DNA from 4 places in the Streptomyces sp. NPDC005195 genome. Region 3 is predicted to be linked to each of the others. Evidence: riboswitches for the same ligand, from Rfam matches in the RefSeq annotation. Region 3 holds a riboswitch; each other region holds the start of a gene.
What was found. A riboswitch is a leader RNA that binds a small molecule or an ion and turns the genes downstream of it on or off. The one in region 3 is predicted to bind cyclic di-AMP.
Positions count from the first base shown of each region.

Region 1 (4,283 bases), on a different contig from region 3:
CCGCGCAGAAGGAGACCAGGTCCGGGGCGAGTTCCTTGGCCCGCCGGAGCTGGTCGTCGATGACCTGGTCGAGCAGTTTCCCGCGCACGGCGAGGTTGGTGTAGGTGAAGTCGCCTTCCGGCTGCCGGTCCGCGAGCAGCACCGCGAAACGGTCCGCCCAACCGACGAAGGCTCCTTCGGGGCCGGGGTCGCCGACGCCTTCGGTGAAGCTGTCCCCCACCGCCACGTACGACCCGATCACCGCTCTGTTGTCACTCTTCGAATCGTTTGCCACATCGAGCCATGATTCACCTTGGGATGTGAGCTACGCGACCGTAGGAATGGGTTGACGGGTGGTGAGATAAGCCACTCATAAAAATTGGCCGAAATCCGGAATAGGGCTCTCTCAGGCGTGGTTGAACAGCCACCGCGCCTGGACGCCCGAGATCCGGAAAGGGCGGCGGCGCGGCACTGACGAGACACCGAGGGCCGGACCCCGTGAAGCGTGGGGTCCGGCCCTCGGGACGTGTGGGGGCGTCAGGCGACGACGACGCCGTGGGCGCGCAGGTACGCGACCGGGTCCACGTCCGAGCCGTAGACGGGGGTCGTGCGGATCTCGAAGTGCAGGTGCGGTCCGGTGACGTTGCCGGTCGCGCCGGAGAGGCCGAGCCGCTGCCCCGCGGTCACGGTCTGCCCCGCCGAGACGGAGAGCGCGGACAGGTGGGCGTACTGCGAGTACCGCCCGTCGGCGTGCTGGACGACGACCTGGTTGCCGTACGCGCCGCCCCAGCCGGCCGAGACGACGGTGCCCGCGGCGACGGACCTGACCGTGGTGCCGGTCGGGACCACGAAGTCCACACCGGTGTGGTAGCCGCTGGACCACATGCTGCCGGGCACCTTGTAGCCGGTGCCGATGGTGGCTCCCTCGACGGGCAGGGTGTACCCCGCGTCGGCGGCCTGGGCGGCCTTGGCCGCGGTGGTGTCGGTCGCGGTGGCCGTCTCGACGGCGGGCCGCACGGAGAGCGCGGTGGCGGAGCCCACGGACGAGACGGACGACAACTCCGCCGCCTGCGGCGTGGCGCCGGCCGCGGCGCTCCGCCCCACGATCGTGAGCTTCAGGCCGGGACGGATCAGCTTCGGATCACCGCCGACGACCGCGCGGTTGTCGGCGTAGAGCTTCTTCCAGCCGCCGCTGACGTGCTGCCGGTCCGCGATCTTCGCGAGCGTGTCACCGGACTTCACGACATAGGTCTTCTCCCCGTCGGCCGCGGCGGGCGCGGAGACCGTCGTGATCTTCTGCACGGCGGACGGGACGGCTGCCGCCGGGGCCGCCGCATGGGCGCAGACGGCGCCCATCAGCGGCAGGGCGAGCGCGGCACCACCGGTGCCGGCCAGGGCGATCGAGCGGGGCAGGCGCAGAAACCTGGGACGACGGTGCTTACCCTTCGCGGGCATGACGCATTCCTCTCCGGCGCCTGCGAGGTGAGCTGTCGGGTGCGGGCTGGAGATGCCCGGCCGCGCGGGCGCGGCTGTACCCCTAGCCGTTCCGGAGACCGGAACAGGCGTCGTACCTGTGGGTCCCCCGCTCCTGCCGCGTACGGGTGAGTGCGGATTCCGGGCGGCGGCAGGATTGGGCGTCCGTCCGGATTGAGGGCGAACGTAGGCGAGAGAACAGCGCGTCGACAACTGTCCGCGATCTCCGTACGACCACCTTTCTTGATCGATGTCCTGATTGTCCGTCACCCTCCGTGCGCGGTGCCCCTTTCGACCCCGGCGATCCCCCGGGCCGCGCGGCACCCCGGGGGACGAAGGTCGCAACGCATCGTCACGTATATGACGCTGCTCACGCACGACACCCCAGAGGGCCCTTTCTCGGGACGAGTTGGACTGAAAGCGACATTTCCCCCACACCGGTCACACGTTACGAAATCTGACGACTGACGCATCGAGATCCCCACACGGTTCCGCGGCCGCCGCGCGGACCCCTCCGTCGCTCCGCTGCCGCGCGAGGACGGGGGTCGTGAGGTGCTCCGGCGCGGAGGTCGTCAAGGCCGTCCCACCTCGGAGGCGACGCCTGTGGACAACTCATCGCCCGAGGTACCCATGTCGTATCGTCGAGAGGCGATTCCCGTCGGCGAGCGACGACGAGCGGTGCCGACGGCCCTATGGGAGGAGCCCCCGTGACGCAGCAGGTCCCGTCGACCGAGCCGGAGCTGGCCGGAGTGCGCAACTTCCGAGACGTGGGCGGCCTGCCCACCGTGGACGGCCGGCGGGTGCGGTCCGGGCGGCTGTTCCGCAGTGGCCACCTCGCGCACGCCACGAAGGAGGACGCCGCGTTCCTCTCCTCCCTCGGGCTGCACACGATCTTCGACTTCCGCAACGCCTCGGACCAGAAACTGGAGGGGCCGGACGTCGAGCTGCCCGGCGTACGGAACGTGAATCTTCCGCTGACCGACCCGGCCGACGGCAGCGAGTTCTGGAAGATGGTCCGTGACGGCGAGCTCGACCAGCTCCGTGCCCACCTCGGCGACGGCCGGGCGGCGGACCGGATGATCGGTTCGTACCGGACGATCGTCACCGAGCGGACGGCCGAGCACTCCCAGGTGCTGCACGCCCTGGCCGAGGACAGCGTGCCCGCGCTCATGCACTGCGCGGCGGGCAAGGACCGCGCGGGCCTGTCCATAGCCGTGACGCTGCTCGCCGTGGGCGTCGAGCGCGACGCCATCGTCGCCGACTACCTGGAGTCGAACGCGCGCCACCGCCGCTACAAGGTGCACCGCAACGGCACCTCGGACACGCCCAGCTCCCCCGAGGTCATGGAGCTGCTCAGCCCGCTGTTCGACGCGCGGGCCGAGTACCTGACGGCGGCCTTCGAGACGATCGAGGAGACCTGGGGCGGCGTCGACGGCTATCTGGAGGAGGCCCTGCGTCTCACCCCCGAGCTGCGGGACCGGCTGCGCGACAGGCTCCTCGACTGACGTCCACGGGCCGTGCGGCCCACGGCCGTGCGCCCCGCGGCCGTGGCCGTGCGCCGGGTCTACTGGTTCTGCGCCCCCAGCGTGAACAGCAGGTAGATGAAGGCCGCGAAGAGGTGGCCGACGGCCACGTAGATGATCAGCCGCACCCACAGCGCACGGGGGAGCTTGTCCTCCATGGACCGCCGGTGGCCGGGCTCCGTGGGTTCCGTCATGACGTCTCTCCTAGGGTCGGGTGCGGCGCCGCCGGGCCGAGGCACAGCGCGGCGGCGGGGCTCTGCAGCAGGGTGTGTACGAAAAGGAGGTCGGCCCCCGCCTGGTCGGCGGCGGCTATACGGTGCGGGGTCAGCGAGTCGAAGTGCGCGCTGTCCCCGGGCGCGAGCACCTGCGTGGTGTCCCCGAGGCGCAGCCGCAGCCGTCCCTGGAGGACGTGGAGCCACTCCTCGCCGGGATGGACGCGCACGATGTCGCCCTGGGAGCCGTAGGGGACGTGCACCCGCAGCGCCTGCATCCCGCGGCCCGGGGAGCCGGCCTGCCAGTAGGTCCAGCCGCCCGCCGCGGTCGGCTCCATGTCGGTGGCCCGGACGATGGCGTCCCGTTCGGCGGCCCTCTCGCCCAGCAGCTCCGAGACCGTCGTACTGTAGATACGGGCGAGAGCGAGCAGCATCGGCAGCGAGGGCTGGCGCTGCCCCGTCTCCAGCCGGGAGAGGTGAGCGGCCGAGAGCCCGGCGGCGCGGGCCGCGGCCTCCAGGGTCAGGGAGGCACGGCGGCGCAGCTCACGCAGCTGCGGCGCGACGATGGGCAGCAGATCGGCTGTCCCGGTCTCGGGCGGCGTGTCCGCCGCCCCCGGCTCGATGGGGCTCATGCACTCCATTGAGCCGCATTATTGCCTCTCGGGCAAATTTGTTGCCTCAGAGGCAAAGATCTCGTCGACGGTGCCGGATCAGGGGGCCTTCCGCCGTGCGAGCCCACCCTCGCGCACCGTACCCCTCCCAGGCGCGTCCGTCCGGTCCCGTCGGACAGGCGGCGCCCGACGGGACCGGACGGACATGCTCTAGCGGTTCGCCACCGCCTGCTTGACGAGTGTCTTCCCGAAGTCCCACATCAGCCCGCCGCCGCTGTGCGCGTCGTCCATCACGGCGACGAAGGCCTCCATGAACCGGTCCACGTCCCGCTCGCCCACGATCAGCGGCGGGATCAGTTTGATCACCTCCAGGTGGTCCCCGGAGACCTGGGTCAGGATGCGGTGCCGCTGCAGCAGCGGGACGACGACCATCTGCGCGAAGAGCCCCTTGCGCGCTGCCTGCAGCATGGTCCAGCGGCTGCGCA
Region 1 is NZ_JBEXHZ010000024.1:1,353-5,635, forward strand. Features, by position in the region: gene ABZV34_RS23255 (SGNH/GDSL hydrolase family protein) at 1-241, opposite strand, end outside; gene ABZV34_RS23260 (LysM peptidoglycan-binding domain-containing M23 family metallopeptidase) at 517-1,434, opposite strand; cyclic di-AMP (ydaO/yuaA leader) riboswitch at 1,439-1,593, opposite strand; gene ABZV34_RS23265 (tyrosine-protein phosphatase) at 2,160-2,957, shown strand; gene ABZV34_RS23270 (DUF6126 family protein) at 3,017-3,169, opposite strand; gene ABZV34_RS23275 (XRE family transcriptional regulator) at 3,166-3,819, opposite strand; gene ABZV34_RS23280 (aspartate aminotransferase family protein) at 4,009-4,283, opposite strand, start outside.
Region 1: another riboswitch for cyclic di-AMP. It lies ahead of ABZV34_RS23260 (LysM peptidoglycan-binding domain-containing M23 family metallopeptidase); the one in region 3 lies ahead of ABZV34_RS09870 (C40 family peptidase).

Region 2 (4,283 bases), on a different contig from region 3:
TTGTCGATGTGTCGCTGCCATCACTCAAGTCAGCGTATCCGGTCACGTTTCGATCACCACGAGCGCCCACCGTCCCCACTGTCGACTTCCTCCCGACTTCCCTCTCCCCCGGCGTCCGATGTCCCCCGGGAGGCAGGCAGTCCCACGCAGTCCCACGTCCGGGTGGCGGCCCGTCACGAACGTTATGTTCCTGATAGGCCGGTATGGCAGTGGATAAACCGAATCACCCGCGAGCACCGGGAACACCGGGAACACCGGGAACACCGGGAACACCGACAAGAGCATGCACGCCCGTACGGCCTTCCCCTACGAGACGACTCACGAGGACGTCCGGATCCCTCCGGCGGACGGCACCCGGCTGTACGCGGGCCACGGGACTCGCCCACATCACCCGCCCGCCGGACTCGCGCACGTCGGCCGGGTGATGTGGCGCGACATCCGGGTGAAGCGCCTGGCGACGGTGGCCCCGTTCATCCATACGTGGCCGCCGCCGCGCCCGGCCCAGGACGCGCACGGGGGCGACGGCGGCGTCCGCCAGGGTGGCCCCGCGATCCGTGCGGCCGTCCCGGCGGTGGGCGGGCGGCCGGCGGGACCCGCACCCCGACCCGGTACCGCGCCTGGTCCAGAGCCTCCCGCCGGGCCCGGCGATCGGCTTCCTCCCGGAGGCGCCGCACTGGGGGACCACTGGCCCGAGCCACACAGCACGCGCACCCCGACCGACACGGACGCGCACACCCCGACCGACCCGGACAGCGGCCCGGTGACGCCGGAGCCCCTTCCTCGCCCCTATGTCACGGACGCGCACCCACCGGCGACGGTCTACGCCTCCCCGCCCGGCCGCCGGGTGGGCGACACCGCGGGATCCTCCCTCTTTGGTCACTCCCGTCGCGTACGCGCTCCGGGGTGCGCCGGTGCTTGTGCGCTCCCCTCAGCACACCGGCGTGGACACGGGTCGCCTCCGCCCCTCAACACACCCGCGCGGACCTGTCTCCGGACCGCCGCGAGGGTGGGTCCGGGTGATCGGCCCCGGTGTGCGACGCGGCCCCTGACGGCACCTCGACCCCGGTCACTCGTAGTGCCGTGAACCTGTCAGTGCGCAACCGCCGCGATCAGTCGCTCCCCTCGAAACCGGTCACTACGGAGGACGTAGGTTTCGGCCCGGCCGCCATCGGCCGGGCCGTCCCGCCCGGCCCTCGCATCCGCCTCTGGCTCGCTCCCTCCCCTCCCTCTTCCTGGCCCTGAATCCGGCCCGAGCCCGGCCCGGAGGCCGGCTTCACCCCGGACCCGTCGGTCAGTTCTCTCGAACTCCCCTTACGAGCAGGGGAGTCCGGTTCCACGAACGCCTTCGCGGAACCGGACCCTCCGTACCGCTCGGGATGGCCTCCGCCGCCGCTTTCGGCGAACCCCGCCCGAACGCCGGTCAGTGGACGACGTGGCCAAGGGCGAGCGATGCCGCGAAGTCGTCCGCCGCCACCGCGGCACCCGCGCCCACCCGGACGGCCTCGAACACGCGGAGGAGGCTCGAGGCGTGCTCCGCCCAGGAAGCCGAGCCTCGAGCGCCCGCGCCCGCCTCCCCTGGTCGATCCGCCCGCGCCGCCCGCGACCGGCCCGGGAGGCGCGACCCGGGTCCCGCCCCGAAGTCGGCTACGGGACAAGGGACTTCGCTCTCCCCCGAGCTGGTCCGCAAGGCCTTCACCGAGGCGGCCTCCCCTCGTACGGGGGAGCGGCGGATCCCGCGCATCGCGGGCCGAAGCCCCGGCGGCCCCGCGGAGCAGAGCGTGGACCGGTGCATCCCTGACGGACCCCGGCGAGGGACACGCGCCCGTCCTCACGGGCGGCCAGGAGTGGGTCACGCGCTTCGGCGTCATGCGGGCGGATCCCGGACCGTAATCAACAGGGTGCGCGCGGGCTGGAGTTCGGCCCCCGTCCCGACCTGAAGCGCCGCGCGCATCCCGAACACCGGCCCTACGGAGACCACTTCAGGACCGTCGAGAACCGGCTGCCCCACGGCGACCCCGGCACGGGCCTGCCCGCACGAACGGTGCGCACGGCTCCGACCGAGGGCTCAGCGGCCTTTTATCCGCGCCTTATATGCCCGACTTGCCGCCATTGCCGCTTTATTCCTGTCGGATCGAGTGAGTTGGGTCACGCGCGAAGGTCATCTACCTCGCGAACCCATCCAGCGACTACCCGTTTGCATAAGCCAAGTTGAGCGAAGTATTCCGGATTAATCGGGCAATTCATCCGCCCTTATGTCCTGGTGAAAACGATCTACACCGCGACATCAAGGCTTGTTTCGGACATGTGCTCTCGCATACCTTCACGTCACTCCGGACGGACCGCCCAATCCTGCCGCCGACCGGAACCACACCCGACCACACACGCACGGCAGGAGCGGGGGACCCAGGTAAGCCGCCGATCCGAAGTCCGGAACGGCTAGGGGTGAAGTCGCACTCACCGTGCGGCCGGGCAGCTCCCGCCCGAACCCGACAGCTCACCTCGCAGGCGCCGGAGAGGAACTCGTCATGGCCGCAGCAGGTAGACACTGCCACCCGAAGACCCGCAGCACCCTCGTTCGCGGCATTCTCGCGGCGGGCACGGGCGCCGCGGTACTCGCCCTCCCACTCCTGGGCGCCACCTGCGCACAGGCCGCCACGGGCGCCTCCGACGTCCAGCTCGTCACCTACAAGGTGGTCACGGGCGACACCCTGGTCAAGATCGCGCAGAAGTACCCCTCGAGCGGCGGCTGGAAGAAGCTGTACGAGGCCAACAGCGCGGTCATCGGCTCCAACCCGTCGGCGCTCCGCACGGGCCTCACCCTGACGGTCGGCACGAAAACCGTCCAGAACACCACAAAGTCGGCAAAGGTCACGGCGGCGGTCGCCAAGACGACCAAGTCCACGACCACGGCGGTCAAGACCGCGACGGCCAAGACCAAGGCGGCCACCGAGACCACCGCCGCCGTGAAGACGTACACGAACGACCTCGACGGCTGGATCAAGCAGTCGCTGGACATCATGGCCAAGAACGGAATCCCGGGCACGTACAACGGCATCCACCGCAACGTCATGCGGGAGTCCTCCGGAAACCCCAAGGCCATCAACAACTGGGACTCCAACGCCGCCGCCGGTATCCCCTCCAAGGGCCTGCTCCAGGTCATCGACCCGACGTTCAAGGCCTACCACGTGCCCGGCACGTCCATGGACTCCTACGACCCGGTCGCGAACATCACCGCCGCCTGCAACTACGCCGCAGCGAAGTACGGCTCGATCGACAACGTCAACGGCGCCTACTGACCGGACGCCACGAGACCGGGGTGCCGGGCCGGACTTCCGGCACCCCGGGAATCCGAGGCTTCGGGGCTTCGGGGCTTCGGGGCTTCGGGCAACCGGGGCTACGGTGCGGAGAGCGGGAACAGCCGCTCCAGCACCACCGCGATCCCGTCGTCCTCGTTCGACAGCGTCACCTCGTCGGCCACCGCCCTGAGCTCCGGGTGGGCGTTGGCCATGGCGACCCCGTGGGCGGCCCAGTCGAACATGGGGATGTCGTTGGGCATGTCACCGAAGGCGATGGTGGCTTCGGAGGCCAGCCCGAGATGGGCGGCGGCGAGAGCAAGGCCCGTCGCCTTGGTCACCCCGCATGGCTGGAGTTCGACCGTGCCGGGCCCCGACATGGTGACCGTGGCCAGGGAACCCACCACTCCCCTGGCCGCCGCGGCCAACTCGTCGTCGGACAGCAGCGGGTGGCGCAGCAGGACCTTGCTGATCGGCTCCGTCCAGAGGTCGTCGCGGCGACCGACCCGTACCGCGGGAAGCGTCGGGTGCGGCATCACGTAACCGGGCTCGATGAGTGTCAGTCCGTCCACGCCGTCCTGGTCCACCGCGGCGTAGAGCAGCCCTACCTCCGCCTCGATCTTGCCGAGCGCCGTCTCCGCGAGTTCCCTGTCCAGGGTCACCGACCACAGCAGACGGTCCTCGCCCGCGTCGTAGAGCTGCGCCCCCTGTCCGCACACCGCCAGTCCCGCACCGCCGAGTTCGCCGAGGAGCGGGCGCACCCTCGGCGCCGGGCGCCCCGTCACGACCAGATGGCGGGCGCCCGCCTCCACCGCCCTCGCCAACGCGGCCCGGGTCCGGTCGGAGAGCGTGTCGTCGCCGCGCAGCAGCGTTCCGTCCAGGTCAGTGGCGATGAGTGAATATGCAGTCGGAGCGGCCATGATCCGAAGAATACGGATCCGACGACTCATCGGCCCGGCGTGAACCGGACGACGTCCGGTATCCCGTCAG
Region 2 is NZ_JBEXHZ010000021.1:84,417-88,699, forward strand. Features, by position in the region: gene ABZV34_RS22055 (CocE/NonD family hydrolase C-terminal non-catalytic domain-containing protein) at 1,030-1,242, shown strand; cyclic di-AMP (ydaO/yuaA leader) riboswitch at 2,363-2,521, shown strand; gene ABZV34_RS22060 (transglycosylase SLT domain-containing protein) at 2,526-3,296, shown strand; gene ABZV34_RS22065 (HAD family hydrolase) at 3,395-4,213, opposite strand.
Region 2: another riboswitch for cyclic di-AMP. It lies ahead of ABZV34_RS22060 (transglycosylase SLT domain-containing protein); the one in region 3 lies ahead of ABZV34_RS09870 (C40 family peptidase).

Region 3 (4,283 bases):
AGCGACGTCCCCCGCCGCCACGCCCACGGATCCCGCGTCCGGCCCGGACCCTCGGCGTCGTACCCGTGGAGCATCTCCCTCCTCCTCTCCGCCGGGATTTTCGCTGTCGGCCGATCCCCTCGACATGATCCGTACGTCCTGTACATTTTTTACAAGTAGCGACACACAGGGGAGTCACCCGGAGGAGGCGCCAGCCATGTACGAACCGTCCGCCCGCCACGTCCTGCCCGAGTTCACCGCTCGCACGACCAGGGGACGCCGGTCCCTCGACCCGTACTCCCAACTGCTCGACGAGCGCATCGTGTTCCTCGGGACACCGGTCGACGACACCGCGGCGAACGACGTGACGGCCCTGTTCATGCACCTCGAACACCTGGCGCCGGAGCGGGACATCTCGCTCTACGTCAACTGCCCTGGTGGCTCGTTCACCGCGATGACGGCGATCTACGACACGATGCGGTTCGTCGCCTGTGACGTGGAGACCGTGTGCCTGGGGCAGGCCGCGTCGGTCGCCGCCGTCCTGCTGGCCGGCGGCACTCCGGGCAAGCGGTTCGCCCTGCCGGGTGCACGGGTGCTGATCCGTCAGCCCTCTCTGCCCGTCCCCGTTCCGGGCCACGCGAGCGATCCAGCCCTCCAGGCAACGGAGTTGACGCGCACTCGGAAGCTGCTGGAGGACATGCTCGTACGGCACACGGGGCAAAATCCCGAACAAGTCGCCGCAGACATCGAGCGGGACACGATTCTGGACGCGCAGGCCGCGCTGGCGTACGGGCTGGTGGACGGGATCATCCCGAGCCGCAAGAACTCGCGCACCACGCCCGGTGCGAGGAACGCCACACCCGACGCGAGGTGATCCGCCGATGGTGCCCGAACTGCCTCCGCTGCCCGCACTGACCCACGCCGAGGCCGAGCTGATCGACCGCTACCTCGACGTGGTCGACCTGGTCGGCCGCATCAACCCGGGCCGGCCGGGAGACACCTATCGCGGGCTCCGCGCCGCCCAGGCACTCGTGGGCAAGGCGACCGCACTGCGTGACGCCCTGGCCCTGATGCACCAGCGGGGCGAGAGCGAGGTGCACGCGCCGACCCTGGCGCAGGCCCTGCGCGTCCTCGACGGCGAGCGGCGGACCGCCCGCGTCACCCTGCCGCCCGACTCCGGCAGTTGAGGCATCCAGGACCGGGGCGCCGCTCACACCGATCCGCGGAACGTCCGGACCGGGTTTCAAACGGACCAGTCGACGTACCCCCCAACGGCGTAGACGCGCGTCCTTTCGGGTGGCCCCAAAAGTTGCGCAACACGCGTAGCCAAAAGGCGCAATGAAGTGCTCCGGTGCTGGTAAGAGCCTTGCCGACGTCCCCAACGCCCCTCGAACAGAGGAGTGTCCACCCGAACGGGTGAGTGGTGAGTAACCCCACAAATCATCGGTTCCGCTCGGATTTTCCGACATCCATGCGTGAAGATCCCTTCCGACGACAAGCCCCCGCCACACCGGCGGGGCGGTCCGGGCGGACGCCGAGTCCTGCCGCCGCCCGGATGACCGGTCGACAGATGTGCATCGGCAGGAGTGGAGGACCCAGCAAGACGGGCCGCCGGAGAGATCCGGGCGGTCCTTGGGGTGAAGCCGCGTAAGCGGCCGGGCTACTTCGCCAGCCCGAATCCGACAGGTCATCCTTCACAGGCGGTTGACGAAGGGTTGCGCATGACTGCGCTCAATCGTGTCCCGTCGCTGCTGACCCGGGCCGGTACGGCCTCGGCTCTGACCATCGCCGCCGTGGGCGGCAGCCTGGTGGTCCCGGGCGTCGCAGCCGACGCCGAGGCGGCCACACCGGCGACGAGGGCACTCCAGGTCGCGGCATCCAAGAAGGGCGCCCCGTACAGGTACGGGGCCACCGGGCCGCGCCGCTTCGACTGCTCCGGGCTCACGCTGTACTCGTACAAGAAGGCGGGCAAGAAGCTGCCTCGTACGGCCGCCGGGCAGTACAACAAGAGCCACCACATCTCAGCCTCGCATCGCAAGGCCGGTGACCTCGTGTTCTTCCATTCGGGCCGGAACGTGTACCACGTCGGCATCTACGCCGGGAAGGGAAAGATCTGGCACTCCCCGAAGAGCGGGGAGGTCGTGAAGCTCCAGAAGATCTGGACGAAGAGCGTCTGGTACGGCCGTGTGAGCTGACCCGGCCGAGGGGCGGCGGCGCCGGGCCGCCGCCCCTCGCGGCACGAAGCGGGGAGACTCTCAGGCCGTCAGGGGCTCCAGGAGGAGCACCAGACCGAGCACCGTGAGCGCGCTCCCGGTGACCGCTTCCACGGCGCGGGCGGCACGCGGCCTGCGCAGCCACCGTCCCAGCCGGTCGACCAGCAGGGCGACCGCCGGGAACCACACGAGGGCGACGGCCACCACGATCAGGGCCAGCACCAGGGTGCGGGGCATCGCGGGGCTGCCCGCGGGCACGAACTGCGGCAGCAGGCTCAGGAAGGTGATCGGCGCCTTCGGGTTGAGCGCGTTCGTGACGAAGCCCTGCCGCAGCGGACGGCTCCCGTCCCCGGGCCCGCCGGCCACGGCCTCGCGGGGCAGCGTCCCGCCGGACGCCGCCGGGCGCTCCCGGTCCGGATCCCGGTCCCGCTGCCGTCGCGGACCGCCCAGCGTCCGTACGCCCAGGTACAGCACGTAGGCGCCGCCGAGGAGCTGCAGCGTGCGGAACAGCGCGGGCACGGCCGTGAGGACGGCGGCGACACCGGCGACGGCCAGCACGGTGTGCAGGAGGAGCCCGCCCGCGACCCCGAGCGCGCACGCCACCCCGGCCCGGCGGGAGACGAGGGCGTTGCGCACGACGACGGTGAAGTCCGCGCCGGGCATGGCGACCATTCCCGCGGCCACAGCGGTGAAGGCGATGAGCTGTGCGTCCATGGCCACCAGGGTGCCCGGGCCGGGCCTTCACCAGGTATGTCGAATATCCTGGGTCTGCCTTAACCAATCGTTAAGACCTGGGCTCCTCCGCGGGGTGCCCCGGACCTGGGGAGGCGTTCGATGTACGACCCGACACGGCTGGCGGCCCTGGTGGCGGTGGCCGAGGCGGGATCCATCACCCGGGCCGCCGAACGCCTCGGCTACAGCCCGCCCGCCCTCTCCCAGCAGCTCGCCAAGCTGGAACGGGAGGCGGGCGCGTCCCTGCTGGTGCGGTCCCACCGCGGGGCGCGGCTCACGGACGCGGGCGAGCTGCTCGTGGCCCGGGCCCGCCGGGTGCTCGACGAGATGGAGCGGGCCCGGCACGAACTGGCCCGTCTGACCGGTCTGTCGGGCGGCACCCTGCGGCTCGGCACCTTCCAGACGGCGGGCATCCATCTGCTGCCGCCGGTGCTCAGCGCCTTCCGCCGGGCCCACCCCGACGTGGAACTCACGGTCGCGAACTACGAGCCCCCGGACGGTGTCTCGGCGGTCGCGGCGGGCGAGGTCGATCTCGCGCTGACGCACACCTACGAGCCCGCGGACCCGGTACCCCTCCCCACGTCGGTGCACGCGGAGCCGGTGCTGGTCGAGGAGCTGGTGCTCGTCACGGCTCCGGGACACGTCCTCGCGGACGGTGCGGCCCGGCTGCCGCTGTCCGGACTCGCCGGACAGCCGCTGATCAGCATGGCTCCGGACCATCCGCCCCGGCAGGGTGTGGAGGCCGCGCTGGCCCGGGTCGGGGCCACCCCGGCCGTGCGGGTCGAGAGCCCCGGGTACGCCCTGGTGTGCGCGCTGGTCAGTGCGGGGCTCGGGGTCGCGGTGGTGCCGGAGATGGTGGCCAGGACGGCGGCGACCCCGGTGGGGCTGCGGCTGCTGGAGCCGGGAGATCTGCGCCGTACGATCTCCGTCGTCCACCGGACCGACCGGCAGGCACCCGCGGCCGAGGCCTTCCGGGCCCTGCTGCGCGGCGTGTTCGGGCGTGCCACGCGGTAGGCGTGCCACGCGGCGGGGACGCGCGGCACGGACTCGCGCGCGGGCGGGGCAACTGATCGTTTCCTCAGGGCTCTTGTGGGCCGCCGGCCACCACCGGCCGGGCCGGCACCGTCCACGGCAGCTCGATGGAGACCGTCTTGCCGCCCTCCCGGGTGGGGCGCACGAGAACCCTGCCGCCGCATTCGGCGGTCAGCCAACGAATGATCACCATCCCACGGCCGTTGTCCTGTTGGACGGCGGCGGGCAGGCGTTTCGGGAAGCGTGGATGGCTGTCGGTGACGCCGATGCGCAGTTGTTCGTCCCGGTCGAGCCGGACGTCCACCGTGAAGGTGGGCGACTGACCGA
Region 3 is NZ_JBEXHZ010000006.1:118,745-123,027, reverse strand. Features, by position in the region: gene ABZV34_RS09880 (ATP-dependent Clp protease proteolytic subunit) at 197-853, shown strand; gene ABZV34_RS09875 (hypothetical protein) at 861-1,166, shown strand; cyclic di-AMP (ydaO/yuaA leader) riboswitch at 1,512-1,697, shown strand; gene ABZV34_RS09870 (C40 family peptidase) at 1,701-2,174, shown strand; gene ABZV34_RS09865 (LysE family translocator) at 2,235-2,906, opposite strand; gene ABZV34_RS09860 (LysR family transcriptional regulator) at 3,027-3,938, shown strand; gene ABZV34_RS09855 (ATP-binding protein) at 4,003-4,283, opposite strand, start outside.

Region 4 (4,283 bases), on a different contig from region 3:
GGGGGCCGTACGGGCCGCCGACGCCCTGCGCGGTCCGGCCGTCGACGTGGTGGCGACGGGGGCCGAGCTGGACTGGCGCGCCGTGCTCGCACACCTCCATGACGTACGGGGGGTGCGGCGTCTCATGGTCGAGGGCGGCGGGCGCGTGCACACCCAGCTGATGGGGCAGGGCCTGGCGGACGAACTCCAGCTCGCCGTCGCGCCGCTCTTCGTGGGACAGGCGGACGCGCCACGGCTGTTCGGGCCCGGGAGTTACCCGCCCGGACGGATGCGGCTGGTGGAGACACGGGCGGTGGGAGACGTCGTCCTCATCCGCTACGTCCCCACGGCCCCCGGCACCGGTGCGCTCGCCGCCGCCGCGGACCGGCACTGGCTGGGGGTGGCGTGCGAGCTGGCCGCGCTGTGCCCGCCGTCGGAGAGCGCGTTCAGCGTGGGCGCGGTGGTGGTGGCCGCGGACGGCACCGAGCTGGCCCGCGGGCACTCGCGGGAGGGGGGCGACCCCGTCGCGCACGCCGAGGAGGCGGCACTCGCCAAGATCGCTGCCGGGGATCCGCGACTGGCGTCCGCCACCGTCTACAGCAGTCTGGAGCCGTGCGCCCGGCGGGCCTCTCGGCCCGCACCCTGCGCCCGGCTGATCCTCGACGCGGGGGTGCGCAGGGTGGTGACCGCCTGGCGGGAGCCGGACACCTTCGTGGCGGGCGCGGACGGCAACGGGCTGCTGGCGGCCGCGGGGGCGGACGTCGTCGTGCTCCCGGAGTTCGAGGAGCGGGCCACGGCACCCAACCGGCATCTGCTCGGCGCCCCCTAGCGGAGGGGCTTCCGGCGGCCGGGCGCCCGGCCGCGGACCGTCGCGAGCGAGGCGGAATCGCGGGGGATCCGGAGGAGAAGAGACCTGGTCGTGGGGCGTGCGTGAACGGGTGTGCTCGGGGGGTCGAACATGACGTACACTGGTTTCAACGACGCGGGGTGGAGCAGCTCGGTAGCTCGCTGGGCTCATAACCCAGAGGTCGCAGGTTCAAATCCTGTCCCCGCTACTCAAGGCCAAGGGCCGGAACTCGGATTCACGAGTTCCGGCCCTTGGTGTTTCCGGCCAAGAGACGTTTCCGGCCTTCGGTGTGCTCGGTGCTCGGTGTTTCCGGTCCCTGGTTTCTCCGACCCGCCCGTACGGAAGCGTGGGCCGTCCCCCGGTCGGTCCACACCGCTGGCCGCCTCCCCCCACTCCGGGAAACCTGGATGGGTGGGCCAGCGAGGAGGTGCGCGGCGGGCCGAACCGCCCTACGACCGGTCGGGCGGACGGCTGCCCGACGACCCCGTGCCCGATCCGGGGCTGGGGGACGAATCGCCGCCGGACCCGGACGCCCGTCGGATTTCGCACGCCTGGACCCTGGTGCGGGCGCTGCCGGTCCTGCTCGTCGTCGTCGCGGTGGTCTACGACTGTATGACCCCGCCCGACTTCACCGCGGCCCCGCTCTTCACCGCCGCCCCGCTCGTCGCCGCGCCGATCTTCACGCTGCGCGGCACCCTCCTCACGGGAGCCATGACGCTGGCCGCGCTGCTGGGCTGCCGCCTCAGGTTCGGCTTCCATATGGGGATCGGCTCGATCACCGAGGTCGCCACGGTGGCGACCGTCGCCGTCCTCGCCGTCCTCATCAACATCCTCGTCCGCCGCTCGGACCGACGGCTCGCCTCGGTCCGCCAGATCGCCGAGGCGGCTCAGCGCGCCGTGCTGCCGGAACCCGAGGAGCGGATCGGCGGCCTGGCGGTCGCGGCACGGTACGAGGCCGCGCAGGAGGGCGCGTTCATCGGCGGCGACCTGTACGCCGTACAGGACACCCCGCACGGCGTACGGCTGGTGGTGGGCGACGTACGCGGCAAGGGCATGGGCGCGGTGGCCGTCGTAGCGGTGGTCATCGGGGCGTTCCGGGAGGCGGCCGAGCAGGAGACGACGCTGGAGGCGGTCGCGCAGCGGCTGGAACGTGCGCTGGCCCGTGAGGGCACCCGGCGCGAGGGCCTGGACGCCTTCGAGGGTTTCACCACGGCCGTCCTCGCGGAGATCCCGCACGGGGGCGACGTGGTCCGGATCGTCAACCGCGGCCATCCGTCACCGCTGCTCCTGCACGCGGACGGCACGCTGTTCACGCTCGCCGCCGCGAACCCCGCGCTGCCGCTCGGCATGGGCGAGCTGGGCCGCTGGCCCGACCGAGGGGAGACGGCGGACTTCCCGCTCGGCTCCACGCTCCTGTTCCACACGGACGGACTGTCCGAGGCGCGGGACGGCCGCGGGAACTTCTACGATCCGGCCGGTCGGCTCGCGGGGCAGACCTTCCGCGACCCGGACGCCCTGCTGGCCGCGCTCGCGGAGGGGGCCCGCCGGCACACGGGCGGCGCGCTCTCGGACGACATGGCGCTGCTCGCCGTGCGGCGTCCCCTCGAGGGCGACGGAGTTCCTCGATCGTTGTCACGGGGGGTAGCCGGACGATATCCCTCCGCGTAACAGCTGACGCACGGTCAGAAAAGGCGGGTGAGGCAGGGCGGGTCAACTCGCCCGCTTTCCCTCGGTCATGCCCCGTAAGTCCTGGCCAAGAGTGCGCAATGATCGGCACGAACGGCTTGGAATCCGGTACCCGAGTCTATTAACGTTCGATAACGCAGCGCGGTAGTCCCAGCCGTCACAAGAGACGGCTCCGTGCGCACGCGCCGAATCCCGCGAGGGAACCGGGGAACCACCAAATTGGGGTGAATCGAGCGTCTTTCACGGTGGAGACACCGTGGGTTGACGCGCGTAGGAGACCTTCCTGCTCCGAACCCGTCAGCTAACCCGGTAGGCGAGAAGGAAGGAAAGGAGCGCGCCCACGTGGCGTCCAACCGGCCTGCCCAGCCCACTTCGTTCGCGCCGAACGACAGTCAGACTTTCGCTTACTCCCGCGGCGACGACGAGGGCCCCTGGGAGGAATGGAACCCCACCGCGGATTCCGTCGCTCCCGTCCGCGGCCGGCACCGCGTCTCCAAGCAGCGCGGGGGCGGGCTCGCCCGCAGCTCCACCGTCCTCGGCGTCGGTGTCCTGGCCGCCGTCGGCGCGGGTGGCATCGCCACCGCCGCGCCCGGCAAGCCGCCCGTGTCGATCTCGCTGCCCGACCTCTCCTCGGTCACCCAGTCGGCCAAGGCCCTGATATCCGACGGCGGTTCCAGCACGCCGAAGGGCTCCTCCACCCCGCTCACCGGCGCCGGTCTCACCACCGCCGACGCCGCGCAGGGCAACGCCGACGCCGGCGAGGCGCTGCGGGCCCGCATCATGGAGCAGGCCGAGTCGCAGCAGGACCAGGTCGACAGCGCGGCCCAGGCCGCCGCCGAGACCGCCGCCGCGAAGAAGGCGGTCGCGCTGGCCGCCGAACAGCAGGACGAGGCCAAGGCCAAGGAAGCCGCCGCGAAGAAGAAGGCGGAAGCGGAGGCCAAGCAGAAGGCCGAGGCCGCGCGCCTCGCGCAGCTCGCCAAGAGCTACTCGCTGCCGACCTCCTCGTACACCCTGACCTCCCGCTTCGGTGACGCCGGCTCCATGTGGTCGTCCGGCTACCACACCGGCCTCGACTTCGCCGCCCCCACGGGCACGCTGATCAAGGCGATCCACAGCGGCACCATCACGGAGGCGGGCTGGGCCGGCTCGTACGGCTACCGCACGATCCTCACCCTCGACGACGGCACGGAGCTGTGGTTCTGCCACCAGTCGTCCATCAGCGTCAGCGTGGGCCAGAAGGTGGGCACGGGTGACGTCATCGGACGGGTGGGCGCGACCGGCAACGTGACCGGGCCGCACCTCCACCTGGAGGTCCACCCCGGCGGCGGCGACGCGATCGACCCGATGGCGTGGCTGCAGAGCAAGGGCATCAACCCCTGATCCAGCACCCGCCGCGAGCACGGCGGGTGCGGAATGCAGTCGTCCGCTACGACTGTTGAAATGGGGTATGACTCCTCTCCGCACGCTCGGTTCCTCCGACATCGAGGTCTTCCCGCTCGCCCTCGGCGGCAACGTCTTCGGCTGGACCGCCGACGAGGCGCAGTCCTTCGCGGTCCTCGACGCCTACGCGGCCGCGGGCGGCAACTTCGTCGACACCGCCGACAGCTACTCGGCGTGGATCCCCGGCAACAGGGGCGGCGAGTCCGAGACGATCATCGGCAAGTGGTTCGCCGCGCGCGGCAACCGCTCCGATGTCGTCCTCGCCACCAAGGTCGGCGCCCATCCCCAGTACAAGGGGCTGGCCCCGGACACCGTCAGGGCGGCGGCCGAC
Region 4 is NZ_JBEXHZ010000007.1:229,869-234,151, forward strand. Features, by position in the region: gene ABZV34_RS11625 (dihydrofolate reductase family protein) at 1-808, shown strand, start outside; tRNA gene ABZV34_RS11630 (tRNA-Met) at 961-1,034, shown strand; gene ABZV34_RS11635 (PP2C family protein-serine/threonine phosphatase) at 1,238-2,494, shown strand; cyclic di-AMP (ydaO/yuaA leader) riboswitch at 2,686-2,843, shown strand; gene ABZV34_RS11640 (M23 family metallopeptidase) at 2,855-3,892, shown strand; gene ABZV34_RS11645 (aldo/keto reductase) at 3,960-4,283, shown strand, end outside.
Region 4: another riboswitch for cyclic di-AMP. It lies ahead of ABZV34_RS11640 (M23 family metallopeptidase); the one in region 3 lies ahead of ABZV34_RS09870 (C40 family peptidase).